DNA from 2 places in the Rhizobium sp. 01L419 genome. Region 1 is predicted to be linked to the other one. Evidence: riboswitches for the same ligand, from Rfam matches in the RefSeq annotation. Region 1 holds a riboswitch; the other holds the start of a gene.
The links. Region 1 has a riboswitch for ZMP and ZTP ahead of AC1DUP_RS03195 (bifunctional folylpolyglutamate synthase/dihydrofolate synthase). Riboswitches for the same ligand answer to the same signal wherever they lie in the genome.
Positions count from the first base shown of each region.

Region 1 (14,578 bases):
GATGCGGCCCTGTTCGATGGGCGAATAGGCCATGATCGGAATGTTGCGGCTCTGGCACCAGGGCAGGAGATCATATTCGATACCGCGCCGGGCGAGATTGTAGAGCACCTGATTGGCGGCGACATTCCGCCCGCCGGGAACGGAGAGCAGCTCCTCCATGTCGTCGGTATCGAAGTTGGAAACGCCCCAGGCGCGGATTTTCCCGGCCGCTTTCAACGTCTCGAAGGCTTCGACGGTTTCGGTGAGCGGATAGTTGCCGCGCCAATGCAGCAGGTAAAGGTCGATGCGGTCGGTGCCGAGGCGTTCGAGGCTGCTTTCGCAGGCATCGATCGTGCCCGTGCGGCTGGCATTCCAGGGATACACCTTGCTGACGATGAAGGTTTCGTCGCGGCGTCCCTTGATCGCCTGTCCGACGATTTCTTCTGCGCCGCCGTCTCCGTACATTTCAGCGGTATCGATCATCGCCATGCCGAGGTCGAGGCCGGCCTTGAGGCTGTCGATCTCTTCCTTCGCATGGCCGGCATCCTCGCCCATGCCCCATGTGCCCTGGCCGAGCGAGGGGACTTCGGTGCCATCGGCAAAAGTGATGGTGGGGATCGGGTCGTTCATGGCAGCCTGTCCTTTGAGTGCTGAGCAGACTATCAGGTAATCCTGTCACCATGACAATCATGTTATGGTGTCAAGGGTTTAGGGCAGTTATGCTGACCTAATTGCAATAAGCCGCATGGGCTTGAACATGTGCGGCACTGGGAGGGTTTCATGCCGCTGGATACGTTTCTGGCACTCCTGCTCTTTGCTTTCACGACCTCGATCACGCCGGGGCCGAACAATATGATGCTGTTTGCCTCGGGCGTGAATTTCGGTTTCCGCCGGACCATCCCGCATATGTTCGGCATCGGGGCTGGTTTCCTGTCGCTGCTGCTTGGCGTTGGCCTGGGGCTCGGGGCGCTGCTGCATACGGTGCCGGCGATCTATACCGCGCTGAAATTTGCCGGCGGCGCCTATCTCGTCTGGATCGCCTGGAAGATCGCGACCTCGCGGTCGCTGAGCGAAGGCAAGAGCGGCGTGAAGCCGATGTCCTTCCTCGGCGCTGCGGCCTTTCAGTGGGTCAACCCGAAAGCCTGGGTGATGGCGGTGACGGCCATGGCGACATACACCAATCCAGAGCTTTATATGATCAGCGTGCTGCTTGTCGGCCTCGCCTTTGCGGCGGTCAACGTGCCCTCCGTCTCCACCTGGGCAGGCTTCGGCTCGGCGCTCAGGGAATGGCTTTCCGATCCGGTGCGGCTGAAATGGTTCAATATCACGATGGCGGTGCTGCTCGTGCTCAGCCTTTGGCCGATGCTAAAATAGAGTCGGTTTCGTCAACATCAGCCAGAGAATGCCGAGGACCGCGAAGAAGGCCGGAAAGCCGAAGGCGAACCAGATGCGGTAGAGGCTGAAATAGGCTGGCGGCAGGGCAGCGCCTGATGCTGCTGCGGCGCGCGCGAGATTGCGCAGCCGGATCTGGATCCAGACGACCGGCAGCCAGAAGATGCCGGTCACGACATAGAGAACCAGCGACAGCGCGATCCAGCTTTCCGTCAATTCCCAGCCGATGATGCGGGCGAGAAGATAGCCTGTCACCGGCTGGAGAATGGCAGCTGTGGCGGTAAAGATCGTATCGGCGATGACGACGGTGCCGGCGACATGGGCGATCAGCACGGGATTGCGGGTGCGGTGCGCCATGACCATGAAGAAGGCGATGCCGGCGCCGGTGCCGAAGAGCACGGTCGCTCCGACCACGTGGGCAAACAGCAGCAGTTCGGCAAGCATCAACGTTCATCCAGGATGGCGAGTGCCGCAAACGTCAGGAGCAGCGAAGGCAGTACCTTGACGAGCGGGCCGAGCGGATCGCGCCAGAGAGCCGGTTCCAGGGCCGTAGCGCCCAAGAGGTAGGCAAGCGAGACGGCGAGCATGCCGAGAAGGGCGCGGCGGGCGAAGGGACGGACGAGCACGGTAGCACCGAGCGCCATATCGATCAGGCAGGTGAGGACCGTCAGCGCGATGGCTGCACCTGCCGGCATGAAGGGCAGGAAATGGGCGCTTGCCTGCTGCGGCGCCAGAAGCGGGATGAGGCCCGACAGCAGCCAGAAGAGCGACAGGCCTGATATGACGGGTGCTTTCAGGAGATAGAGGCGGGCAAACCAGAGGTCCTGAACGCCGGAGGGATTGGCAGCAAGTGTCTCGGCGGCTGAGCGTGCTGGAAGGCCTGACGGCGTCGGGCGATCCATGCTGACACCTTCGGACATGACGGTCATGGCGGTGGAGCGCAAAGGCGAGCGCCAGCCGAGATGGCCGGCGATATCGGCAAGCCACGTCACCGGTCGCGCGAGAACAGGCGGGATGGAAAGGACCGGTGCGTCCGGGAGGCCGAGCCAGGCGCGGTGCAGTTTTACGAGGCTCGCGAGCGTGTGCCGCTCCTCTGCCGCCAGTTCGATATCGCTGCGGGAGGGAAGCGTGCCTGAGATTGCGGCCGAAACGGCGGCGGCGACATCTTCGCTCGCGACGGTTTCGACCGGGCTGTCGGCGTGGATGAGCGGCAGGACGAGGGGGAACGCCGCGAGGGAGCGCAGGAGCGCCGTGCCGCCATGGGCATTGCGGCCGAGGACGAGGGAAGGGCGCAGGATCACGTAAGGCAAGCCAGATGACGCTAGGGCCGTATCGGCGGCGCGCTTGGTCGCGAGGAAGGGCAGTTTGCTGCCGGCGCCATCGGTGCGCGCAGAAATCTGGACGACGAGTGTCGAGGTCGGCTTTGCCGCAGCATAGAGGGCGAGCATGGCCTGCGTCTGTGTCGCCGAGAGATCGTCGCTAAGGCCATCCTGCAATGCGCCGGCGCAATTGACGACGGCATGCTGTCCTGCGAGGATATCGCGCCAATCGTCAGGACGCGTCATGTCGGAAAGGTCGGCGCGGCGCCACCGGATCAGCGGCTGCTTGAGTGCGGCGCGGGCGGCATTGCGTCCGAGACCGGTGACGACATGACCCTCCGCGGCGAGACGTGCCGCGACGACCGAGCCGATAAAACCTGTAGCGCCGAGAATCAGGATGTTCATGCTGCGAACCTAGCGCAAAAAGTTTAAGGTCTCGGAAGGGCTTGGCTCAGCCTCAGCAAGTGCTAAAACGGACGGCACAATCCGGGAGGGCTTCGATTTGCACGATCACGACGACGATCATCAGCACGATCACGATCATGGGCACGATCATGGCCACCACCACGATCATGACAACCATTATTCGGATATGCAGGCGCGCGTGAAAGCGCTGGAAACGCTGCTGACAGGGAAAGGGCTGATCGACCCGGCCGCGATCGATGCGATTGTCGAGACCTATGAGACGAAGGTCGGCCCGCGCAATGGCGCGCGTGTCGTTGCGAAAGCCTGGAGCGATCCGGATTTTGCCGAATGGCTGAAGCGGGATGCGACGGCGGCGATCGCCAGCCTCGGCTATACGGGCCGGCAGGGCGAGCATATGCGCGCCGTCTTCAATACATCAGACACCCATAATCTCGTCGTCTGCACGCTTTGCTCCTGCTATCCGTGGTCGGTGCTCGGCCTGCCGCCGATCTGGTACAAGGCGCCGGCCTATCGTTCACGCGCTGTCATCGATCCGCGTGGCGTGCTTGCCGAATTCGGGCTGACGCTGCCCGAAGGCAAGAAGGTCCGCGTCTGGGATTCGACGGCGGAACTGCGCTATCTCGTCATTCCCGAGCGGCCGGAGAGCACCGAAGGCATGGACGAAGAGGCACTTGCCGATCTCGTCAGCCGTGATGCGATGATCGGCACGGCGGCTGCCGGCACAAGGGTGCCGACGTGAACGGCCCGCACGATCTCGGCGGGCAGATGGGCTTCGGGCCCGTCGCGCCAGAAAAGAACGAACCCTATTTCCACGCCGAATGGGAGAAGCGGGCGCTCGGGATCACGCTCTCCTGCGGCGCGTTCGGCGCCTGGACGATCGATGAAAGCCGGCATGCGCGGGAAAACATTCCGCCGGCTGATTATCTCGCGGCGAGCTATTACGAGGTCTGGATCCGCGGCATCGACACGCTCCTGGAGCGGCATGGTTTTGCGACGCGTGAGGAGCTGTTGTCAGGCCACAAGCTGCAGGACGGCACTGTGCCGAAGCGCGTGCTGAAAGCCGATATGGTATCGGGTGCGCTCGCCAAGGGCGGCCCTTGCGACCGGCCTGTCGACAGCGCGCCGCTCTTCGTCGTCGGCGAAAAGGTGAAGACGAAGAATTTCAATCCAGTGACCCATACGCGGCTGCCGCGTTACGCACGCGCCAAGACCGGCATCATCGAGGCGGTGCAGGGTTCCTTCGTGTTTCCCGATGACAATGCGCATGGCAAAGGCGAGAATCCGCAATGGCTCTATACTGTCGTCTTCGACGGGGCTGAAATCTGGGGCGAGGGTGCGGACCCGTCGCTGACCGTCTCCATCGATGCTTGGGAGAGCTATCTTGAGCGTGTGTGAGGCGCCCTCTCAACTGGCGCAATCGCCCGGCCTGCCCAAGTCGCCGGAGGGTGATCCCGTCTTCCCGGAGCCCTGGGCGGCGGAAGCTTTCGCCATGACTGTGCATCTGCATGCGAAGGGGCTGTTTGCCTGGAGCGAGTGGGCGCAAACGCTGTCGAAGGAATTGCACAAGCCTGTCCGCGCCGAAGATGGCAGCGATTATTTCGACTGCTGGGTGGCAGCCCTTTGCGAGCTGTTGGTCAGCCGAGGCGTGGCCGAGGCTTCCGTCATTCTCGACCTGCAGAAGAGCTGGCAGCGGGCGGCGGAAGCGACACCGCACGGCAAGCCGATCGAGCTCGCCAACGATCCGCTGCGCTGAGAACACGCACTGTCCTGAGGCTGTCGATGACACCTGTCGACGGGCACACGCTGAAGTTTTATATTTATGCAACGATTCATTGCGATGATGCGAATCGAAAACCCATCTGATTCACACTCAGGCATGACGCCCGGTCAAACATGCGCATGGTTCCCATGACGGTCGAACAAATGCGGTCGAGGACCATGCATGACTTCGATTTCATCGACCAATGAAGCGGCTTTGCTGATCCTTCAGCAGACAGTTTCCCCTGTTAATTCCAGCGAAGCCAAAAAATCGGACGGCGACAATCTCGTTGCGATTGCCCATGGTCAGCCAACCAGACAGACATCGGGGATGACCCCGCAGCCGACCGCGGCACAATCCAAGATTTCGGAATCCTTGTTCAGCGTGAACGACCGAAGCGTTACCCAGATGAAGCTCGATCTGGTCGACCGCGCGGGCGAGGCGCTGGGCGTAAAAAAGAGCGATTATGCGTCAATGGACGAGTTTGTCGCCGCGACGAAAAAGGCTTTTTCAGATCTCAAGAGCAAGCCGGACGGGCAGCAGGCCATTGCGAAGATCGAGCGTGATCTCGGTCTGGACAAGCTCGGTATCTCACTGGACGACCTGATCAACAGCGCTAGTGATCCCGATAAAAACGACAAGGTCACGCAGGCATTGAAGAAGCAACTCGGCGAGGACGCTGAGGGTGGAGCCGTCCTTCGCCAGGACGAAATCGGCCGCTACCGCGTCGTATCGGCCTGATCGAATGGCTTGCGCTGCAGTTCCCGCTTCACGACGGGAACTGCCGGTAACATTCTTCGGCCACCTTGCGCAGCATGTCGCGGGAGATTTCGCCTGTTACCGCATAGCCGAGTTCGCCATCGATCCAGTAAAAGGTCTCGACATCCCTGGTGGAGGCGAAGCGGAAGCTCGTCGTCCTGTTTTCCTTGTTGCGGCCGACGATAACGGTCAGGCGTTCGCCGCCCTGATCCTCATACATGAACATGGCGCCCGGCCTGTTATCGACAGGCAGCAGGCGGCCGCCGACGAGGTGGAAGCCGAGGGACTTCAGGTCCGGCACCTTGAGATCGGGGATTGCCAGGCGCTTGCCGAGCCAGGTGGCCAGATGCGCTTCCTCATTGGCGAAGACCTCGACCGGGTGGCGTACTTCGTTTGCATAGACGAGGAAGGCGGTCTCGGCCTGCTTCGGCAGGGTTTCGGCTTCGGCAAGCTGCAGCGGCGGGCGTTCGAAGAGCGGCGGGATGAAGCGATCGCTGACCGCGCCGAGTGCGAAGAACATGATAGCGGCAGCGGCGAGCGCGCTGCGGGCCTTCCAGGGGGATGCCGGCTCTGCTGGCGTCAGCAGCTGGAGATCGTTGTCGCGGTTCTTCTCGTAGCCTGCGAAAAGCGATTTGATGCCGGCATTCTGCGTCTGCCAGGCGGCCACCTTCGCGGCCTCTTCGGGATTGTCGGCGAGATAGGCTTCCACGCGGGCGCGGGCGGTCTCCGGCAATTGCCCGTCGGCAAAGGCATGCAGGTCCGCTTCGGTGACGGTGGGGTTGGTCTCGTTCATTTCGGTCTCCGAAGCGTAATCACATTATCGGCTTTCATATGTTCGCTCATGCGCTGGCGGGCGCGCGACAGGCGCGACATGACGGTTCCGATCGGGATATCCAGCATGGCGGCCACTTCGCTGTAGCTGTAGCCCTCGATGACGACGAGCATCAGCACGGCACGGTATTCTTCCGACAGGCTGTCGAGGGCCTGTTCCAGCCGCAGGCGCTCCAGCGGGTCTGCCTGGGCGTTGGGACTTGCCATCTCTTCAGCGGCATCGAGTTCGACCAGCCGGTCGCGGGGGCTTGCGCGGCGGGTGTTGCGGTAGAGGTTGGTCATGGTCGTCAGCACCCAGCCGCGCAGGTTGATGCCGCGCCACTGGCCGCGCCGGGCCAGAACCTTTTCCACGCAATCCTGGAGCAGATCCTCGCCCTCGGCATCCGAGCGGGTGAGGCTGCGGGAATAGCGGCGGAGCGAGGGAAGGAGGGCCAGGATCTGGCCCTCGAACGTATCGGGTGGGGGCGTCTTCACGCTGGCCTCATCAGGGCTTTGCGAGATCCCAGGAACCGCCGACGCCGTCGCCGGTGATGTCGCCGGACTTGGTGTCCTTCACCCAGTAATAGAGCGGCATGCCGTCCTTGGCCCACTGCTTCTTTCCATCCTTGCGTTCGACGAGCGAGTATGCACCACTGGCCTTGGCGTCGCTAGCGGCGAGGAAGGGCGGCCAGTTGGTGGCGCACTTGTCGTAGCAATTCGTGACGCCTTTTTCGTCCTTCTTGTAGGTGTAGAGCGTCATGCCTTTTTCGCCGGCAAGAACCTTGCCCTTGGCCGTATCGACTTCGGTGACGGCAGGGGCGGCGAAGGCTGCAGTCGCGGTGGCAGCGACGAGCGCCAGCGCGGACAGGAATTTCACGGACTTCATGGTCTCTCTCCTCGGTTAGGCACGCATTTTTGCGATACCGGACATGAGACACGCCAAGCGTCCGTTTTATTCCCGTTTCTTTTTCAAACGTCAGTTCGGATTGAAAGCCACATGGCAGTCCCGTCCGGCAGCTTTGGCGCTATAGAGGGCACCATCGACGTTGCGTAGCAGTTCGCGGCGGCAGGCCCCACCTTGCGGGGCGAGTGCGGTGCCGATGCTCAGGCGGGCGCGGACAATATTTCCCTCGATGGTGAAGGGGCTGCGGAAAGCCGAGAGCAGGCGTTCGGAGACGGAGACCAGCGCTTCTGTGTTTGGCGGGTTGGGCACGAAGATCGCAAATTCGTCGCCGCCCATGCGCACGACGATGTCGCCTGATCGAATAACCGACCGGATGCGATTTGCCGCCTCGCGCAGCACCTCGTCGCCGATATGGTGGCCGAGCGTATCGTTGATCGACTTGAAGCCGTCCATGTCGAGATAGAGAGCGCCGAAGGTCTGTCCGGAGGCAAGAGCTGATTCCAGCGCACGGTCGACGACGGCGTCGAGCGCCGAACGGTTGAGGAAGCCGGTCAGCGGATCGGTCATGGCCGCAGTGCGCAAGCTGCTTTCGGCAAGGCCCATGATGAAATTGGCCTTCTGCAGCCGCAGGAGAGCGCTCGCGACACTGGCGAAACGGCGAAGATTGGCCGTCTCTTTTTCCGTGAAGAGGCGCGGCTTCCGATCGAGGATGCAGAAGGCGCCGATGACCAGCTCGTTTTCCAGTTCCAACGGTGCGCCGGCATAAAAACGGAAATGGGGCGGGCCTGTCACATAGGGCGCGGCATTGAGCTCCGCATCCTGTTCCAGATCGGGAACGATGACCATGTCGTTGGCGAAGACGACGCGGGTGCAGAAGGAAAGGTCGCGCGGGCATTCCGAAAGCTGCATGCCCGCTTCGCCGGCGATGCGCAGCCAATCCTCGTCGACGATGTTGATGGCAGCATAGGGCATTGCGAATGCATTCTTGGCGAGCTCGGCAAGTGCTGCAAGCTCAGGCGTCGGGCTGCTGCCGATGGCGCTCAGCGAGCGCAAGGCAAGCAGTCTCTGCGGTTCGTTGACTGGAATTCGGACAGTTTGTCCCATTCGAATCTCCGGCTCTTTGTCACAGACAGGAGCTAAAGTGGCGTTCTTGGAAATCTCCGCAAGGGCTAAAATTCACCAGCGTTAACCGGCAGTTGCTGCAGGTGGCGTCGCGGCGGAGCCGTGCTGATGCCGCTTGCGAGGCTAGGCAGGGCAAGGGAAAGGTTCTAATGTCGGCCCGCCTGCGTGACTGGCGAGACAGATGGATAACCATCGGGAAGCGCAGGTTGCCGATGCCGCTCGCCTGGGCACAAACATAACCCCGATACCCGTGTGCCATGCCCATGCAGATACAGAACCCCCGCCTTATCGAAGCCCTTTCGCAACTTGATCAGCTCACCAACTGGGAACAGCGCCCGCGCGGCGAAATGCGGGTCGGGCTGGAGCCGATCCTCGATCTCTCGGCCCGTCTCGGCAACCCGCACCGCGCCTTCCGCTCGATCCATGTGGCAGGCACCAAGGGCAAGAGCTCGACCTCGGCGCTGCTCGAAGCGGGTCTGCGCCATGCCGGCATTTCCGTCGGGCGTTATGCCTCGCCACATGTGGAGCATATCTCCGAGCGCGTCAGCGTCAACGGCCAGGCAGTCGATGAGGGCGTGCTGGCCGAGGCGCTCTTCCTGGGGCTCGATGCACTCAAGGCTGCAAGGTCGGAGGGCACGGCGGCGGAGGCGGCGACCTGGTTCGACATTTTGACGGCGGCGGGTTTCCTGATCTTCCGGGATGCGGGCGTGAAATGGGCCGTGGTCGAAACGGGTCTCGGCGGACGGCTGGATTCGACCAATATCGTCGAAAGCGACGTTTCCATCGTCACCAATATCGGCCTCGAACATACGGAGATCCTCGGCAAGACGCGAGCGGCCATCGCCTTCGAAAAGGCCGGCATCATCAAGCCGAGGTCGACCGTCGTGACACCGCTCGGAGCTGATGACGAGGCGGGTGCCGTTATTGCGAAGCGTGCTGCAGAGATCGAAGCGCGGCTCATCCGGCCGGATTTTTTCGCGTTGAAGACGATTGCCGAGCGCAATGTCGCGGTCGCGGCTGCGGCGCTCGATGTGCTTGGCGAACTCGGCGTCGCGGCTGGGGATGGCCGGAAGGCCGGCGGATGGTTGATCGACAAGGCGGCAGAGCAGGAATCGCAATTGCCCGGGCGGCTGGAGCGATTTGTTATTCCCGTGGCGGGAAGGCCCGTTTCCGTCGCGCTCGACGGGGCGCATGTGCCCTTCAATCTCGAAGCTGTTCTCGACGATCTATCCGGCATGGAGGGATTTGCCGGGCAGGGCATCGCGGTCGTCGCAATCGCGGCAGACAAGGATGCGCCGGGGCTTCTCGACGTGATGCGCCGTTATGGCGTCTCGCCGATTTTCACCTCGGTTTCGGACCGCTTCCGTCCGCCTGCCGAAATGCAGCAGCTTGCCGCGAAGATCGGCCTTGCCAGCGAGGTGATCGAGGATCCGCAGTCTGCTTACGAAAAGGCGCTCGAGCGGGCAGCCGCATCCGGCGCCTGGGTGATCCTGACGGGGTCGCTCTATCTCGTCGGGCTGTTGCGCGAGCGGGTGCTGGGGGAAGCGAAAAAGGCCTGACGAGTGTATCTCATCGGGTATGCGCCAGACCACCGGCCGGCGCGGTTCTGCGAGCGATGAGCTTGCCGATGATCACTTTCGAAAGGATCAGGAAGGGTGCTGCGCCGAGGAAGAACAGGGTGAGAGAGAAAAAGGCGGAGTTGAAGGCGATGACGCTCGCCTGCATCATGACCTGTTTCCCGAGCAAGGCGCCGGAGGCCTTTGCTGCTGCTCCAAGCTCCATTCCATGGGTTGCGAAATAGCGGCTCATCATTGCCAGCCGCTGAATCACTTCAGGACGACCGGGCATGATATGGGCGGCAAGGACAGCCCGGTTCTGGGCTGTTTCATTCTCGATGAAGGTTTGAAGAAAGGCTATTCCGATGAGACCGCCGATCTGGCGCCCGGCATTGAACAGGCCCACGCCATAAACAAGATGCGCCTTGCTGAGGCCGAGCATTGTGACGAGGGTTATCGACAGGAAGAGAAAACCGAGGGCCGCGCCGCGAAGCAGGATTGCCGGGAGCATATCGGGAATCCCGCTGCCGCCTGACGATCCCGATAACATCCACATGGCGCACATCAAGCCCATCACGCCGAACGGAACCGTTGCGACCGGTGTCATGCCGAGGCGCTGGATAAGGGCTGCGGTGAGGAACAGCGTCGTCACGAACATGGCAGTGCTCGGCAAGAGCAAGGCACCAGCTGCGGTGGGCGTCATCTTCAGGATCGATATGGAAAAAGACGGGATGAGGTAACTGCTGCCGAGCAGCGCGAAACCCGCCACGAAACTTGCAAGGAAGCCGAAGGAGAACCGCCATTGCCGAAGACGCCGAGATCGAGAAGTTTGTCTTCGCGTTTACCGCGCAGGCAATGAATGATGAGCAGAAGAAAGGCGGCCGCGGCGGCGAGCGTCAGCATGATGATGTCGTCGTTTCGCAACCAGTCCCAACGGTTTCCACGGTTGAGCAGGTAGGTGATCGAGAAGGCCGCTATCGTAAACATCGCGGTTCCGAACCAGTCGAAGCGGGAGCGGCGTGCTTCGGCCGTTTGCCCGGCATCGGTCCATGCAAGAAGCAGCACGGCCGCGAGGCCGACGGGAACGACGGCGGTGAAGATCCACCTCCATGACAGGGTGTCGAGAAGCCAGCCGTGCATGAATGGCGCAAGCGTTGCGGGAGCGACCACAGCGCCGATTGCAAACAGCGTCTGGATAAGCGGCTGCTCCCTGCGGGCGAAAACCTGAAAGAGAAGCGTCTGGGCGCTCACAAGAATGACCCCGCCTGAGAAACCCTGAACGAGCCTCAATGCCAGGAGGATGTTCAATTCGCTGGAGACGGCGGCAAGTGCGCATGCAACGGTCATGCTGGCGGTTGCCGCTGTCAGCGCATTCTGCAACGTGAACCGGCCGGCGATCCAGGGAGTCAGCGCAAAGGCCACAAGCTTTGCTGCGACGTAACCGACTTCAAGCCTGACAAACTCGTCGGAAGACGCATAGGTGTCTCCCATAATGTCCAGTCTTGCCATCGACAGGACAGTTCCGGCGACCGCTTCGGTCAACGCTGCGAACATTGCTCCGACCAGAAGACATGCGCCAGACAATGACGAGCGCCTGTCGGTCTCAACTGGAAAATGGGCCATCACGGTTCTCCTGGTATTGCAGGCATAGTCGGTCTGCCATTCGACGATCATCGCGCGAGGCGTCATTCGTGATAATCGGGGATTTTGCGGAAGGACTATAAAGCGTGGCTTGTAAATCGGTGGAGTGAAGGCACAGAGTTGCCGATGCTCAAAGGTCCGCAAGCTGCGCCGCCGGGGAATTTCCGCCTTGCCTATCGGAGGCGAATCCTGCCAAGTCGCCTCCATGCAATTCGCTCCTCAACAGGATGAAGCCCTGAAGGCCGTTTCCAACTGGCTGAAGGAGGGCAGGTCTCCACTCTTCCGTCTGTTTGGCTATGCCGGAACAGGCAAGACGACGCTTGCCAAGCATTTCGCCGAGCATGTCGATGGCGACGTGTTGTTTGCGGCTTTCACCGGCAAGGCAGCGCAGGTGCTGCGCTCGCGCGGGGCATCGAATGCCAAGACCATCCATTCGCTGATCTACCGGCCGCGCGGAGAGGAAGAGGTTGCCGACGAGGAAACCGGCAAGACCTCGATCGCGCCGATGTTTTCCATCAACCGTCAGAGCCCGGTCGCCAAAGCCGCACTTATCATCGTCGACGAATGCTCGATGGTGGACGAAGCGCTCGGCAGGGACCTGATGAGTTTCGGCACGCCGATCCTCGTGCTCGGCGATCCCGGCCAGTTACCGCCGGTCACCGGCGGCGGCTACTTCACCAATCAGGAACCGGACTATCTGCTCACCGATATCCATCGGCAGGCGCGCGACAACCCGATCATCAAGCTCGCCATGCAGGTGCGTGAAGGCAATGAGATCATGTATGGCGACTATGGCAAGGCGCGGGTGATCTCGAAGAACGAGGTGACGCAGCCCCTGGTTATGGATGCCGATCAGGTGCTTGTCGGCACCAACAAGACGCGGCGGCGCTATAACCAGCGCCTGCGGGAACTCAAGGGTTTTACGACCGAACATCCGCAGACCGGCGACAAGCTGGTCTGCCTGCGCAACGACCCGGCCAAGGGGCTGCTTAACGGCTCGCTCTGGCAGGTCATGACCTCATCCAAGGAAACCACAAAGCCGGGTATCAACCTGCTGGTGCGTCCGGAAGATGACGACATGGATCGGGGGGCTGCGAAGATCAAGCTCCTGAAGGAGGCCTTCGAGAATGTGGAAGGCGAGATTCCCTGGAACACGCGCAAGCGCTATGACGAGTTCGATTACGGCTATGCGCTGACGGTGCACAAGGCACAGGGTTCGCAGTGGAACAATGTCGTGTTGTTCGACGAAAGCTGGGCCTTCCGCGATACGCGCGAGCGCTGGCTCTATACGGCGATTACGCGCGCGGCGGAGACGCTGACGATTGTCCGCTAAGATTGGCGTCCGCTGAAAACTGGCGTATCTGCTCGTACAGGGATGCGGTGGCGGCCGCTGCCCAGTGATCAGGCCTGCACGACGCCAAGGAGAACCGCCTTGGCGATCGCCTGAAAGCGATTGTTGGCGTGAAATTTCATGATGATGTCGGCTTCCAATGCGCGCGTTTCCTCATGCCTGAGGTCAAGGGCTCGGGCAATGCGCTGCGTCGAATATCCCTCAGCCATCAGCTCCAGGCACTGGCGCTCCTGATCGGTCAGGCTTGCCGGATCCCTGTTGTCGTTAATCGGCGGCAGGTCGAGGCTGCTGTCGTAATCGAGAAGATCGCTCACCTGCTGCAGCTGCCGGTGCAAAGTCGACATCTCGGCCGTCAACTCGCGCTTGCGCTGGGAGAGGGCCTCGCGGAAAATCGATTCGGCCTCTTCCTGTGAGGCTGCGCTGCGCAGTACGTCCATCAATTCCTGGATGACGGCGATCGGCATGCCGGTTTCGCGGCAGACGGTGATGACCGCCATGCGCATGACGTCATCCTGATCGTAAACGCGCATCAGGCCGATGCGGTTTGCGGAAATCAGACCTTTTTCTTCGTAGAAATGCAGTGTCCTGTGCGTGACGCCGAAAGCGTTCGCCATATCGGCGATGGCAACAGGGCCTTGTGGAATATCCGGCGGAAATGCGGCCGAAGGCAGAAACCGGTATTTGGACCGGGCCTCCGAAGCAATACCGGCGGCGGCAAACAAACGTCTGGAACCGTCAGGCATGAACCCTCCTGGGGCAGATAGTTGCACCTCATGCGGCTTTGCCAATTGCTTCCGGAGCGCGGCGAGCGGGGTTTCCTCTAGCGTTCTTATCGTTGGAAGAAGCAGTACTCGGCGTACTTACTCGTTACGCAGCGCCCACATTATGCGCGGACGGTTTCTTTTGTAAGTGCTAAAACTAACCGCTTTTAAATGGGATAGCAATGTCGAGAGCGTCATTTCGTCACTACTACCATATGGCATGTTGCGGCTGACAAATGATCTTCGAAAAGAACGGAAATTATTGTTTGCGGTACGCGCATGACCGCAGGCGCGTCCATCAGGACCGGACATGGAATGCATATGCGAATCTCATTGGCCTTCGCGGACGGCTTGGCTTAAAAGCAGGGCCAGTCTCCACCCCTGACGGATATTGCCATGCCCGCCAAACTTTCCGTGAACCTCAATGCCATCGCCATGCTGCGCAACCGGCGCGATCTGCCGTGGCCTGATGTGGAAGGGCTCGGGCGCATTGCGCTTGCGGCCGGCGCTTCGGGACTGACCGTGCATCCGCGGCCGGACCAGCGGCATATCCGTTTTTCCGACCTTCCCGTCATCCGCAACCTGATCGACGACGAGTTTCCGCAGGCGGAGTTCAATATCGAGGGTTATCCGACCGAGGAATTCCTGGAGCTTTGTGCCGGCGCCCAGCCGGAGCAGGTGACGCTGGTGCCTGACGATCCCTCGCAGGCGACCTCCGATCACGGCTGGGATTTCCGCAAGCATCAGGCGTTGCTGTCGGATGTCGTGGCGCGGCTGAAGAAAATGGGATGCCGTGTTT
Region 1 is NZ_JBFTSM010000001.1:633,551-648,128, forward strand. Features, by position in the region: gene AC1DUP_RS03135 (aldo/keto reductase) at 1-609, opposite strand, end outside; gene AC1DUP_RS03140 (LysE family translocator) at 760-1,353, shown strand; gene AC1DUP_RS03145 (DUF2269 family protein) at 1,345-1,815, opposite strand; gene AC1DUP_RS03150 (SDR family oxidoreductase) at 1,815-3,095, opposite strand; gene nthA (nitrile hydratase subunit alpha) at 3,193-3,855, shown strand; gene nthB (nitrile hydratase subunit beta) at 3,852-4,511, shown strand; gene AC1DUP_RS03165 (nitrile hydratase accessory protein) at 4,498-4,869, shown strand; gene AC1DUP_RS03170 (hypothetical protein) at 5,092-5,616, shown strand; gene AC1DUP_RS03175 (anti-sigma factor family protein) at 5,645-6,427, opposite strand; gene AC1DUP_RS03180 (RNA polymerase sigma factor) at 6,424-6,939, opposite strand; gene AC1DUP_RS03185 (COG4315 family predicted lipoprotein) at 6,950-7,330, opposite strand; gene AC1DUP_RS03190 (diguanylate cyclase domain-containing protein) at 7,421-8,452, opposite strand; ZMP/ZTP riboswitch at 8,626-8,706, shown strand; gene AC1DUP_RS03195 (bifunctional folylpolyglutamate synthase/dihydrofolate synthase) at 8,728-10,029, shown strand; gene AC1DUP_RS03200 (MFS transporter) at 10,040-10,729, opposite strand; gene AC1DUP_RS03205 (MFS transporter) at 10,732-11,649, opposite strand; gene AC1DUP_RS03210 (ATP-dependent DNA helicase) at 11,873-13,000, shown strand; gene AC1DUP_RS03215 (MerR family transcriptional regulator) at 13,069-13,761, opposite strand; gene AC1DUP_RS03220 (pyridoxine 5'-phosphate synthase) at 14,176-14,578, shown strand, end outside.

Region 2 (14,578 bases), on a different contig from region 1:
GACGGGCTGGCACGTGCGGTGTTGCCCGCCCACCTGCCGCTCGACGGCGATACGGTTTTTGCGGCTTCCACCGGCAAACATAAGCGCAACGACATGGCAAGCCTGATGGAACTGTGTCATCTCGCCGGGATCGTCATGGCGCGGGCAATCGCACGCGGCGTCTACGAGGCGATGGCACTTCCGGTGCCGGGCGCTCTGCCGGCATGGCGCGACCGCTATGCGGCCGGGCGCTGATCGCCTAGATTAAATAAAATTGCCTCACGGCGGAGAACGGGTGAATGCAGATTCGGGCGCTGATGTATTTCGACGAGCTGGTGCGAACCAACTCCATGCGCCAGGCGGCCGAAAACCTGAATGTCGCGCCGACGGCCATCAGCCGGCAGATCGAGAATCTCGAATACCATTTCGGCGCGCCGCTGGTGGAACGCAGCGCCCGCGGCGTGAAGCTGACGGCAGCCGGCGAATTGCTGGCAGCACGCGCCGGGCGCACGCTGCGCGAACTCGACCATGTGCAGCAGCTGATCGAAGATCTGAAGGGCCTGCAGCGCGGCCGTGTCAACATTTACGCGAACGGCGCGACCGTCGCCAATCTGCTTGCACCTGCGCTGGCCGAATTCAGCCTGAAATATCCCAAGCTGCGCTTTGCCGTGACGATCACGAGCGCGCGGGCCGCCATCGAAGCCGTGAACAGTGCAGAGGCCGATATTGCGGTGACGCTGTTTGCGCCACCGATGTCCGGCACGAAGGTGCGGCTGCGCTCGGAGATCACCTACGACCTCATCACCTCGCCGAACCATCCGGCGGCGGCGCGTCCGGATATTCCCCTTGGGGAATTGGCCGATTATGCGCTGGCTCTGCCCGATCAATCCTTCGGCTTTCGCCAGGCCTTCGACGCGCTCTTCGAAAAGGACGGGCTGAGCCTCGATCCGGTTTTCGTGACAAGTTCGCTGGAGATGCTCAAAGAACTGGTGTTGAGCAACGCGGCGGTGACGCTGCTGCCGGCGCTGACCGTTCGCCGCGAGATCGAGGCCGGGCAGCTCTGCGCCATTCCCCTTGCCGACAAGACCGGCATCCGCACGCATGTCGATCTATGCGTGGCGCCCGATCGGCAGCTTTCCTTTGCCGCAACGAAGCTTCTCGATTTTATCGAACGCTTCATGCGCGAACGCGCCAACCGCAAGGCCGACAGCAAGCCGTAGACCCTCACGGACTTGCATTAGGCCAGGAATTGCTGTGTAGCTTTTTCGGCTACACTGAGCACACAAAATCGTCATTGTGTGTGCACTGTCGTAGTGTCACTTTACTTGCAAAAGGGATCCGCCAAGCAGCGGAACCAACAGGGGAACAGGATGATCAAGGTTTTGCTCGCGCCGTCGGCGCGCCTCATGCGGCGTCTTTCCATGGGCGTTGCGCTTTCCGCGGGCATCATGATGCTGGCGCTGACGCCTGCCGAAGCGGCCAAGACCACACTCAATCTCGGCATGAGCGTCGAGCCTGCCGGACTCGACCCGACAATCGCCGCACCTGTCGCCATCGGCCAGGTGACCTGGCAGAACATCTTCGAAGGTCTTGTTAGCATCGACGAGACCGGCAAGGTGCAGCCGCAGCTCGCCAAGAGCTGGGAGATTTCCCCCGATGGGCTGACCTATACGTTCAAGCTGCAGACGGGTGTCAAATTCCACGACGGCGAGGCCTTCGATTCGGCCGCCGCCAAGTTCGCTCTCGACCGCGCCCGCGGCAAGGATTCCGTCAATCCGCAGAAGCGCTTCTTCGCATCGATCGCATCGATCGATACGCCGGATGCCGAGACGCTGGTGCTGCATCTTTCCAGCCCGACCGGCAGCCTGATCTACTGGCTCGGCTGGCCGGCTTCCGTCATGGTCGGACCGAAGTCCGCAGCCGACGACAAGACGACGCCTGTTGGTACCGGACCGTTCAAATTCTCCACCTGGGCCAAGGGCGACCATGTAGAGCTCGTCAAGAATGCCGACTACTGGAACAAGCAGGCGGTGGCCAAGCTCGACAAGGTGACCTTCCGCTTCATCAATGATCCGCAGGCGCAGGCAGCGGCGCTCAAATCCGGCGACCTCGATGCCTTTCCGGAATTTGCAGCTCCGGAACTGATGAGTTCTTTCGATGGTGACGCGCGCCTGGCAACCAAGATCGGCAATACCGAGCTCAAGGTCGTGGCCGGCATGAACAATGCCCGCAAGCCCTTCGACGACAAGCGCGTGCGTCAGGCCCTGATGATGGCGATCGACCGGAAGACCGTGATCGACGGCGCCTGGTCCGGCCTCGGCACCGAGATTGGCAGCCACTACACGCCGAACGATCCCGGCTATCAGGACATGACCGGCGTACTGCCCTACAATGTCGAAAAGGCGAAGGCACTGCTCGCCGAAGCAGGCTACCCCAACGGCTTCACCTTCACGATCAAATCGCCGCAGATGGCCTATGCGCCACGAAGTGCGCAGGTGATGCAGGCCATGTTTGCCGAAATCGGCGTGACGATGAATATCGAGCCGACGGAATTCCCGGCGAAGTGGGTGAAAGATGTCATGACCAGCCGCGACTACGACATGACGATCGTCGCCCATGCCGAGCCTATGGACATCGACATCTATTCGCGCGATCCCTACTATTTCAACTACAAGAACCCCGCCTTCAACGATCTCATGAAGAAGGTGCAGGAGACGCCCAACCCGGCCGAACAGGCGCAGTTTTACGGCGAAGCGCAGAAGATCCTCGCCGAGGACGTGCCGGCGCTCTACCTTTTCGTCATGCCCAAGCTCGGCGTCTGGGACAAGAAACTTAAGGGCCTGTGGGAGAACGAGTCGATCCCCTCCAACGTTCTCAGCAACGTTTCCTGGGAAGAGTAAATATCGGGTGCGGGCGGCGGCTGATAGGGTGACAAAGACGATATGATCGCACTACTTTCCCGCCGCCTCGCCGGCCTTGTCATTACCCTTCTCGTCGTTTCGCTTGTGATCTTCGCCGTCATGGATCTGCTGCCCGGCGATCCCGCCTCGATTATGCTCGGCACCTCGGCAAGCCCGGAGACACTGGCGGCGCTGCGGCATGAGCTCGGCCTCGACCAGCCGCTCATCCTGCGTTACGGCCAATGGCTTGCCGGTGTCTTCTCCGGCAATCTCGGGCAGTCCTATACCTATGGCGTGCCGGTTGCCGGACTGATCTTCGAGCGGCTGGCCGTAACGCTGCCGCTTGCGCTGATGGCCATCGTGCTCTCGGTGCTGATCGCATTGCCACTCGGCGTGCTGGCAGCGGCGCGGCGCGGCGGCATCCTCGATGCGATCGCCACGATCTTCTCGCAGGTCAGCATCGCCGTGCCGGCCTTCTGGGTGGCACTGCTGCTCATCATCCTTTTTTCCACGACGCTCGGGCTGATGCCATCGGGCGGTTTCCCAGGATGGAGGTCCGGGTTTCTGCCCGCATTGCAGGCGTTGGTGATGCCGGCCGTGGCACTGGCCCTGCCGCAAGCCGGTGTGCTGACACGCGTGGCTCGCTCAGCGGTGCTCGACACCATGCATGAGGATTTTGCCCGTACAGCGCTCGCCAAGGGGCTGTCGCGCAGCACCGTACTCTGGCGGCACATCGTGCCGAATGCACTGGTGCCGATCCTGACCATCCTCGGGCTGCAATTCACCTTTCTGGTCGCCGGTGCGGTTCTGGTCGAAAATGTCTTCAACCTGCCGGGGCTCGGGCGACTTGCCTTTCAGGCCCTGTCCCAGCGCGACATCATCGTCATGCAGGATGTCGTGCTGTTCTTCGCAGCCCTCGTCATCGTCATGAACTTCATTGTCGACCTCTCCTATCTCGCGATCGACCCGCGTATGCGAAAGGCGGCATGATGGCACCCATCGTCTCTTCCGCCATTATTCCGCGACGCCGAAGCTTCAGGCTTAGCCGGCGAAAGAATCTAATCGCCGGGATCGTCATCGTCGGCTTTCTGACCGCGATTGCCCTGCTGTCGCTTTTCTGGACACCCCTGCCGCCGGCCAAGATGCAGATCATTCACAAGCTGCAGCCGCCGCTTGCCTTTGGCCTGCTTGGGACGGATCAGTTCGGTCGCGACGTGCTCTCCATGCTGATGGTCGGCTGCTGGAATTCGCTGTCGATCGCCGTCAGCGCGGTCGCCATAGGCGGGACGCTCGGCTCGATCGCCGGCATTTCCGCGGCTGCGATCCGCGGCCCCTATGAGACGCTTCTGATGCGGGCCTGCGATGTGATCTTCGCGCTGCCGCCGATCCTTTCCGCCATGATCCTCGGCGCCTTTCTGGGACCAGGGCGCTTTACCGCAATCACGGCAATCGCTGTCTTCATGGTGCCCGTCTTTGCGCGCGTGACGCTCGCCACCTCGCTGCAGGCCTGGAGCCGCGACTATGTGCTGGCGGCGCAGGCGATCGGCAACAGCCGCTTCACGATCTCGGTGCGGCATGTGCTGCCTAACATCATGAGCCAGATCATCGTGCATGCTGCGATCCAGCTTGGCCTTGCGATCCTGACCGAAGCCGGCCTCTCCTTCCTCGGCCTCGGCATGGCGCCGCCCGCACCGACATGGGGCCGGATGCTGGCAGACGCCCAGACCTACCTTTCGCTGGCCCCCTGGCTGGCGATCCTGCCCGGCCTTGCCATTGCGCTTACCGTCTTCGGCTTCAACATGCTGGGTGACGGGCTGCGCGACCTTTTCGACCCGCGCGAAGCGAGCCGCTGATGTCCTCCCGAGACAAAACGCCCGAAAGATCAGATCATGCCAGATACCGATTTCACCATCCGCGAGCTCAGGCGGCGCTTCGCCGATAAAAGCCTCTCGCCGCTCGAATACTGGCTTGCCCTCGAAAAGCATATCGAGGCCTGGGAGCCCTCGATCGCCGCACTTTACCTCTACGACCCGAAAGGGGCGCGAGAGCAGGCGAAGGCCTCGACCGAGCGCTGGATGACGGGCAGGACGCTTGGCGCGCTGGACGGCATCCCGGTCACCCTGAAGGAACTGATCGCGACCAAGGACCAGCCGGTGCCGCTCGGCACGAAAGCCGTCGAACTGAAACCTGCGGAGGCGGATGCGCCTGCTGCGGCACGTATTCGGGAAGACGGTGCTATCATCTTCGCCAAGACGACCTGCCCCGATTACGGCATGCTCTCGTCGGGCCTTTCCAGCTTCCATCATCTGAGCCGCAATCCCTGGGACATGACGCAAAACCCCGGCGGATCGAGCGCGGGCGCCTCTGCGGCAGCCGCTGCCGGCTACGGGCCGCTGCATGTCGGGACCGATATTGGCGGCTCTGTGCGCCTGCCGGCAGGCTGGACAGGCGTGTTCGGCTTCAAGCCAAGCCACGGGCGTATTCCGGTCGATCCCTATTATGTCGGGCGCTGCGCGGGGCCGATGACCCGCACCGTGGAGGACGCCGCTTATTCGATGGCAACGCTTTCCCGCCCGGACTGGCGCGACGGCACCAGCCTGCCGCCGAATGATTTCGACTGGATGGATCTCTATATCGATCTCAGCGGCATGCGAATCGGGCTGATGCTCGATGCCGGCTGCGGTCTTGCGGTCGATGAGGATGTGAGGATATCAGTCGAAGAGGCTGCGAAGCTCTTCGAGGAGGCGGGGGCGACGATTGTCCCGGTTGGCCCGGTGCTGACGCGCGCCATGCTGGATGGGCTCGACAATTTCTGGCGCTCGCGCTTCTGGGGCGATATTGCCGGGCTCAGCGAGGAACGCCGCGAGAGCATCCTGCCCTATATCTACGAATGGGCGAAGGGCGGCGCCGATATCAGCGGCGTGGATGCGGTCAAAGGCTTCAACCAGACAATCGAGATGCGCAAGACCTGCGGTCAGCTTTTCACCGGCGTCGATGCCGTGCTGTCACCGACCAATCCGATCGTTTCCTATCCGGCCGAATGGGCCTCTCCCACCAATGATCCGAAGCTGCCCTTCGAGCACATCGCCTTCACGGTACCGTGGAACATGTCGGAGCAGCCGGCGTCGTCCATCAATTGCGGCTTCTCGCAATCCGGCATGCCGATCGGCCTGCAGATCGTCGGACCGCGTTTCGACGACATGCGCGTGCTGAGGCTTTCCAAGGCCTTCGAAGATCGGACCGGTGGCGTGAAGAACTGGCCGAAGCCGCCAATCGCCTGACGCTGGCGGGTAACGCCAGAGCAATCCAGCAAGAGTGCGTAGCGGTTTTGTGTCCGGAATTACGCCAAAACAAAGAGATAGAGCATTTGCGATTCGAAGAACAAAAATGCCCTAGAACGGCCGGCGATAACCGGTCGGTCGCTCGTAGAGCCAGCCGATGCGCTCGACAGCGCCCTCGAAATTCTCGCGCGCGACGGTCATCGTATGGCCATTGGCATGGATGATGGTTTCGGGATCTTCGAAAATCGCAACATGCCCCTTCCAGAAGACCAGATCGCCGCGGCGCACATCGGAGCGCTCGATCGGCTCTCCGAGATCAGCCGCCTGCATGTCGGTATCACGCGGCGCGCTTCTGCCGGTCATCTGCAGCGCAAGCTGGACGAGGCCGGAGCAATCGATGCCGAGGCCGGAGCGGCCGCCCCAGAGATAGGGCGTCTCCAGAAAGCGAGAGGCGATATCGACATAGTCCTGGCCGTCCAGAGCACCGAGCGGCTGCAGATGCTTGGAGAAGATCGCGGTGCCGTCATCGAGCACAAGATAGTGGTTGCCGCGCGCTTCCGCCTTGCCGGCAATATGGACACGGCTGCCCATCGAGAGGACCGCCTTATAAGGTTTGCGAAGTTCCGGCTCGCGATAGAGAAACGTCCGTTGCGGAACGACGATATGGGTCGGGGCCGGTCCCGCTTCGGTGAGTGCTTCCTGCGGTAGATAGCCGACATAGCTGTCGGAAACCGCCTTGATCCAGCACCAGCCATCGGCGCGATCGAATACCGTGACATCCTCGCCGAACAGGAGTTCCGTATCGATGCCGCGCGAAAGATCCGGCTGCGGGCGCAAGGCTACGACCGGAATGGAGACGCGAGCCGGCGTGCCGCTCACAAAGCGCGTCGCCTCAACCTTGCCTTCAAGGCCGGCTTCTGCGAGATCCGGGCGGTAGGCGTGAAGGCGGCGGTCGAGCATCGTCATGGTATTCCTTTCAGATGGGCCTTTCAGAGTGGCCTTTCAGTCGGGGGCCTTTCAGACCGAAAGCTTGCGGCCCTGCTCGCGCACGAGGTCGCCGAGCTTTTCGAGATAGAGCGCACCGCCGACGGTGCGCTTGATGATGACGTTGCGCCGGTCGGCATCGTCGCGGACGCGGTCGACGAGGCCCATCTCGCCCATCGTATCGAGCGCCCGGGTGATGACCGGTTTCGTCACGTTCAGCGTCGCTGCCAGCCCGCGCACGGTATGCGGCGGCGGCACGAGATAGATATGCAGCAGGATCGCCATCTGGCGCAATGTCAAATCTCTGTTGTCGTGACGGACCTGGTTGAGCGCCACACCATGCCAGAGGCCAAGCGCCTGCGAGGCGGTCAGTTCGATCGGCACGGACCCTCCGGAAATCGTTACGCTAACGTTCCATTTTCCGGCAGTTACAGCGCGCAAGCAAGAGGCGGCACAGAATGCCGCCTCACAAGGTGAATAAAATTTTAACGATTGGCTCAGCGAAGGCTTTTGTTTTCACATGTCGTTATCGCGAACCGCTGCACACTTTTGCGCGACATGCTTTGGCGGCTCAACGGACGTTGTGGCGGATATGGTGGTAAAGCGCACGGATGGCCTGCGCCTCGCCGCCTCCCGGCGAATGCGCGCGCTCGTTCGGCGCCCAGCCGTAGATGTCGAAATGCGCCCAGCTTTTCGCCTTGCTGACGAAACGCTTCAGGAAGAGTGCCGCGGTGATGGCGCCCGCCATGCCACCCGCCGGAGCGTTGGTGATATCGGCGAACTTGGCGCGGATGTCCTTCTCGTAGCCGGTGTAAAGCGGCAGTCGCCAGAGCGGATCGTCCGTTTCGAGGCTTGCTTCCATCAGGTCGTGAGCGAGGATCGCATCATCGGTGAAGAAGGGCGGCAGATCGGGGCCGAGGGCGACGCGGGCGGCACCTGTGAGAGTTGCCATGTCGATCAGCAGATCCGGTTCTTCCTCATCGGCATAAGCGAGCGCATCGGCCAGAATCAGGCGGCCTTCGGCATCGGTATTGTCGATCTGGACCGTCAGCCCCTTGCGGCTCTTGTAGATGTCGCCGGGGCGGAAGGCATTCGACGAGATGGAATTCTCGACGACCGGGATGATGACGCGCAGATCCACCTTCAGCTTGGCATCCATGATCATGAGCGCCAGGCCCATGACATTTGCAGCACCTCCCATGTCCTTCTTCATCAAGAGCATGGAGGAAGCCGGCTTGATGTCGAGGCCGCCTGTGTCGAAGCAGACACCCTTGCCGACCAGCGTAACCTTGCGGTGGCCCTTCTTGCCCCAGCGCAGTTCCAGCAGGCGCGGCGCATCGGCGCTGGCGCGGCCAACGGTGTGAACCAGCGGGAAGTTTTCCTTGAGCAGGTCGTCACCTATGATAACCGACATCTCGGCCTTGTAGTGCGCTGCCAGGCCACGGAAAGCGGCTTCGAGCTGCTCCGGCCCCATGTCGTTGGTCGGCGTGTTAATAAGGTCGCGGGCGAGGAAGACACCGGCGAGCTGGCGCTTGATCTCGCTGCCGTCGGCATCGCGCGGGATCATCAGCGTTGCGGTGGGGGATTTTTCAGACTTGTAACGGTCGAAACGATAGCTGCCGAGACCGAAGCCGAGCGCCAGGCGGTTCGCCGTCAGCGGTGCGGTCTCGATGTGCCAGTCGCCGGCCGGAAGCGCGCGGGCGAGCCTGCCGGTGATGTAGGGCTGCTCCGACGGATTGGTGCCGAGGCCGAAGAGCGCACCGCCGAGGTGGCCCTCAGCCGTCGGGATCAAAAGCAGGGAGCCGCTTTCCGCCTTGTAGCCGGCTTTACCTGCCCAATCGAGCGCGATCGGATCAATGGTGCCGGTTTCGATATGGGCGGGCGTGACAGCAAAGATTGGCAGCGTCGACCCACCCTTGGTGTTGAAAGGCGTCGGTCTCTCGATGAACTGGAAGGGGGCCATGTTTGTCCTTAGCGGCAGGGGCAGAATCACTTCTTAACTGTCTGTTAGGGTTAACAGACTATTGCTGGAGCGAAGATTGCGTCAAACCTTTCCCTGTTCCGCTTCGAGGTCAGGCGCCGATTTATTCAGGAACGCGCAATGCCCTTCTCGGCCTCTACCCCTTTTAAGAAGCGTGTTTTTCAGGGAACCGTAGCTCTTCTCGCCATGCTCGCCCTCGGCGGCTGCTCGACAACATCAAAGGATCGGATGACGACCGGTTCGATCCCGAAACTCGACAGGCCAGTCGAGCAGATGGATGCCAACGAATTGCGGGTCGCCACCGACCGCGTCGGCCAGGCCTATGAGAAGAACCCGCGCGATCCCGTCAACGGCGTCAACTACGCCAATCTGCTGCGCATGAACGGGCGCGACGCACAAGCGCTTGCCGTCATGCAGCAGGTCGCCATTGCCAATCCCGGTGATCGCAACGTGCTTGCCGCCTATGGCAAGGCGCAGGCCGCCGCGGGGCAGCTTCAGCAGGCGCTGGACACCATCGGCAGGGCGCAGACGCCCGATCGGCCCGACTGGCGGCTGATCTCTGCGGAAGGCGCGATCCTCGATCAGATGGGCAAGCCAAACGACGCGCGTCAGCGCTACCGCGACGCGCTCGACATCCAGCCGAACGAACCGTCGATCCTTTCCAACCTCGGCATGTCCTATCTCCTGACGGGCGATCTGCGCACGGCGGAAACCTATCTTCGCTCGGCGGCAGGCCAGCCTTCCGCCGACAGCCGCGTGCGCCAGAACCTCGCCCTCGTCGTCGGGCTGCAGGGCCGTTTTCCCGAGGCGGAGCAGATTGCGCGGCGCGAACTCTCACCGCAGCAGGCCGACGCCAACGTCGCCTATCTGCGCGGCATGCTTTCCCAGCAGAATTCCTGGCAGAAGCTTGCGGCGAAAGACACGACGTCCGTCGCCGCCAGCAATACCAACTGAACTATTTGCCGCCCAACCCGGACAGGATGAGACGCAGGCCAAGGCCAGCCATGACCGCGCCTGCGGCCCTGTCGATCCAGGCCTTGGCGGCGATATAGATCTTACGCGGACGATGGGCGGAAAAGGCAAATGCCACAATCGCATACCATCCCGCCTCCACCAGGAAGACACCGACGGGCAGCGCCAGCAAAAGCTCCACCGGCACGGTTTTGGGCAAGAGTGCCGCAAAGATACTGGCGTAGACCACGATCGCCTTCGGATTGCTCAACTGCGTCAGCAGAGCGGCCGTAAAACTGCGTGCCGGCATGCTTTTGCCGGCGATATCGCCTGACAGCGCGAGTGGTTCACTCGCTCCCTTCCAGATCGCGAAGGCAATGTAAATCAGATAGGCGCCGCCCGCGATCTTCAGCACCAGATAGAGCCACTCGAATTGTGAGAGCAGCGCCGTCAGGCCCGCAAGAGCGAGAATAGCAAAGGTCACGCCGCCGACGCCCATGCCAAGTGCGGCGGCGAGCCCATCAAAGCGCGAGCGGGAAATGGCAATGCGCGAGACAACGACAAAACTTGGACCGGGGCTCATGGCGCCGATCATCAATGCACTGATGATACTGATAAAAATGCCCATGGAGGACATAGCAAAACTCCATTTTCACGCAATTCCGGCCGTAAAACCGCTACGCATTTTTGCTGGCTCAAGTTATCGAGGATTGCCCAGGCGAGCGGCAGGGACGTCCGCGCCTCCCGATGGAGACCCATCTCATTTGCCAGCTACGCGGAGGCGCAAGCTAGCGGGATTTGCGCTGAGCGGCAAGCGTCAGAACCGGTCCGCAACCTGGATGCCGGCCGGACCAAGGATGACGGCGACCAACACCGGCAGGAAGAAGAGGATCATCGGAACGGTCAGCTTCGGCGGTAGCGCAGCAGCCTTCTTTTCCGCCTCGTTCATCCGTTCGTCACGGCCTTCCTGCGCCAGCACGCGAAGCGCACTCGCGACCGGTGTGCCGTAACGGTCTGCCTGGATGAGCGCCTGGGTAACCGAACGGACAAGATCGATCTGGGTACGAATCGCCAGGTTTTCGAGCGCGACGCGGCGGTCCGGCAGAAAGGAAAGCTCGGCGGTCGTCAGCACCATTTCCTCGGCGAGCGCCGGCGACTGTTCGCCGAGCTCTTCGGAAACACGGCGCATGGCCGCTTCGACGGAAATACCGGATTCCACGCAGATCAGCATCAGGTCCAGTGCGTCTGGCCAGGCCCGCTTGATGGAGTGCTGACGCTTGCCCATGCGGTTGGAGATATAGATGTTCGGCGCGTAGAAACCCAGATAGGCGATGCCGATGACGGCCAGGAACTGTATGGCCGGACCCTTGCTGGCAAGGTTCCCAAGACCGAATACCCAGAAGGTTGCAACGGCCATAAAAATGAAAGGCAGAAGAAAGCGTGCGACGAGGAAGGTGTTCAGTGCGTTCTCCGAGCGCAAGCCCGCCGCGCGCAGTTTGTTCACCGTGTTTTCGTCGACAAGCGCCTTGCGTAGATTGAAGCGCTCGACGATCTGCCGGGTGGACCGGTTGTTCTGACTTCTGAGCGTTGCCTTGGCGCCGGTATCATTCATCCGCGCACGTTCGCGGGCGCGGATCTGCTCGCGTTCGGTGGAGACGGCCTTCATGCGCTTGTTGAGGTCGCCACGTTCGAAGAAAGGAACGGCCAGCGTGTAAAACGTAGCGAAGACAGCGATCGCGACGAGGACAGCCACAAGCATGGCGGGATCGGTCAATTTCGCTGCAAGTTCCGCCGACATGGTGCCTTCCTTCCGCTAGATATCGAAATTGACCATGTTGCGCATCACGAAGATGCCGATCGACATCCAGATGGCGGAGAAGCCCAGGATGAAGTGGCCGCGCGGGTCGGTGAACAGGACCATGATGTAATTCGGCGAGCTTATGTAGACGAGCAAAGCGACGATAAAGGGCAGTGCGCCGATAATGCAGGCCGATGCCTTGGCCTCCATGGAGAGCGCCTTCACCTTGGCTTTCATCTTCTTGCGATCGCGCAGCACCTTGGAAAGATTGCCGATCGCTTCCGACAGGTTACCGCCGGCCTGCGACTGGATGGCAATGACGATTGCGAAGAAATTGACTTCCTGCAGCGGCATCTGATTGGTCATACGGGCACAGGCATCCGGGATGCTGAGGCCGACCTGCTGTGCTTCAATGATGCGGCGGAACTCGCCCTTGACCGGTTCCACCCCTTCATTGGCGATCAGGCGGATCGCATCGTTCAGCGGCAGACCGGAGCGAATGGAGCGGACGATGACGTCGAGCGCATTCGGAAACTCGTCGAGGAATTTGTTTTGACGACGCTTGACGAGGAAGCCGACGACCCAGCGCGGCAGGCCCAACCCCGCCACGACCGCAACGCCCAGCATGACGACAAGCGATGCACCGACAATGAGCAACAGCAGAAGCAGGACAAGGGCAAAGAGCGCGCTGAAGAGATAAAACCGAGCCGGGGTGATCGGTAAGCCGGCTTGAGTGAGACGAGACTTAAGCGACAACGTCTTCTTGGTTTTCTCAAGCTGCCGCTTTTCCAGATCCTTGAGATTGTCCTGCACCGATTTGCGACGCTTCGACAGTTCCTGAACGCGGTCGCGAGCAGCCTTGACCTTTGTACGATCGACTTCGGCCGATTTGACACGGTTGATGCGGCTTGCCGACTTCTTGTCGCTCTCGATACGCGAGAACAATACGGCATAACTCACCCCGGCCGCCGCAACGGCTGCGAGAACGACGATTGCCAGTACTGTCGGATCGATGCCGAACATCTCAGTCCTTCGATTTCGCTTCCAGCTCGTCGAGCGCAGCGGCGAGGCGTTTGTCTTCGTTGTAGTAGCGGGCGCGGTCCCAGAAATGCGGCTTGCCGATACCGGTAGACATATGGCGGCCGATCAGACGACCGCTCGCGTCCTCGCCGTCGATTTCGTAGCGCATCAGGTCCTGGGTGATGATGACGTCACCTTCCATGCCGACCACTTCGGTGATCTGGGTGATGCGGCGCGAGCCATCGCGCAGGCGCTGGGCCTGGATGATGACGTCGATCGAGGAGGAGATGATTTCGCGCACGGTCTTTGCCGGCAAGGTGAAGCCACCCATGGCGATCATCGATTCCATACGGCTCAGGCATTCACGTGGATTGTTGGCGTGGATGGTGCCCATGGAACCATCGTGACCGGTGTTCATGGCCTGCAGGAGGTCGAAAACCTCCGGTCCGCGCACTTCGCCGACGATGATGCGTTCGGGACGCATGCGCAGGCAGTTCTTGACCAGATCACGCATGGTGATCTCGCCCTCGCCTTCGATATTCGGCGGGCGGGTTTCGAGACGCACGACATGCGGCTGCTGGAGCTGCAGTTCGGCCGTATCCTCGCAGGTGATGACGCGCTCGTCGCGGTCGATGTAGTTTGTCAGGCAGTTCAAGAGCGTGGTCTTGCCCGAACCCGTACCACCGGAGATGATGACGTTGCAGCGGACGCGGCCGATGATCTGCAGGACGGTCGCGCCTTCAGGCGTGATGGCCCCGAAGCGCACCAGCTGGTCAAGCGTCAGCTTGTCTTTCTTGAATTTGCGGATGGTGAGTGCCGGGCCATCGAGCGAAAGCGGCGGCGCGATGACGTTGACGCGCGAGCCGTCGGGCAGGCGCGCGTCGCAGATCGGGCTCGATTCATCGACGCGGCGGCCGACCTGGCTGACGATGCGCTGGCAGATCGACAGAAGCTGCGAATTGTCGCGGAAGCGGATTTCGGATTCGATCGTCTTGCCACCGACTTCGATGAAGGTCTGGCCCGCGCCGTTGACCATGATATCGGCAATATCGTCGCGCGCCAGCAACGGCTCCAGCGGACCGTAGCCCAGCACATCGTTGCAGATATCCTCGAGCAGTTCCTCCTGCTCGGAGATCGACATCGCGAAATTCTTGATGGTGATGATATCGTTGACGATATCGCGGATTTCCTCGCGCGCGCTTTCGCCATCCAGCTTCGAAAGCTGCGAGAGGTCGATCGTATCGATCAGCGCGGAAAAAACCTGCGCCTTGGTATCGTAATATTCGTCCGTGCGGGCCGGGCGCTTGCGCTGCGGCGTCTGCATCGGCGGCGGCGTCACCTGCTGGCGGACAGGTTCGCGCGACGGCTCGACAAGCACCGCGGGACCGGATGGGGCGGCAGCCGGCATCGGCGGCGGAGGAGCGGCGATACCGCCGGCACCGGCCTTTCCGAAACCATCATTTCCGCGTTTTCCGAACATTGAGCCGATCCAATTCTACTCGTTTACTTGCGCTTCAGAAGGCCGAGAAGGCCGCCCTTCCTGGATTTCTTGATTGCCACGCGACCGGTGACGATGTGCGAGATCTGCGAAAAGGTCTCCGCCGTCGGAGATTTCGGATCGACCTCCGAAATCATCCGGCCACTGTTGGCGGCGTTGCCAAAGAGGCCGATATCGAAGGGAATG
Region 2 is NZ_JBFTSM010000003.1:415,375-429,952, forward strand. Features, by position in the region: gene AC1DUP_RS09060 (P1 family peptidase) at 1-234, shown strand, start outside; gene AC1DUP_RS09065 (LysR family transcriptional regulator) at 279-1,199, shown strand; gene AC1DUP_RS09070 (ABC transporter substrate-binding protein) at 1,350-2,879, shown strand; gene AC1DUP_RS09075 (ABC transporter permease) at 2,922-3,869, shown strand; gene AC1DUP_RS09080 (ABC transporter permease) at 3,869-4,732, shown strand; gene AC1DUP_RS09085 (amidase) at 4,769-6,160, shown strand; gene AC1DUP_RS09090 (C40 family peptidase) at 6,272-7,126, opposite strand; gene AC1DUP_RS09095 (MarR family winged helix-turn-helix transcriptional regulator) at 7,178-7,528, opposite strand; gene AC1DUP_RS09100 (leucyl aminopeptidase family protein) at 7,716-9,107, opposite strand; gene AC1DUP_RS09105 (tetratricopeptide repeat protein) at 9,246-10,079, shown strand; gene AC1DUP_RS09110 (LysE family translocator) at 10,081-10,713, opposite strand; ZMP/ZTP riboswitch at 10,782-10,861, opposite strand; gene AC1DUP_RS09115 (type II secretion system F family protein) at 10,894-11,874, opposite strand; gene AC1DUP_RS09120 (type II secretion system F family protein) at 11,890-12,897, opposite strand; gene AC1DUP_RS09125 (TadA family conjugal transfer-associated ATPase) at 12,899-14,374, opposite strand; gene AC1DUP_RS09130 (CpaE/TadZ family protein) at 14,398-14,578, opposite strand, start outside.
Region 2: linked by a shared signal. The riboswitch ahead of AC1DUP_RS09110 (LysE family translocator) and the one ahead of AC1DUP_RS03195 (bifunctional folylpolyglutamate synthase/dihydrofolate synthase) in region 1 are both predicted to bind ZMP and ZTP.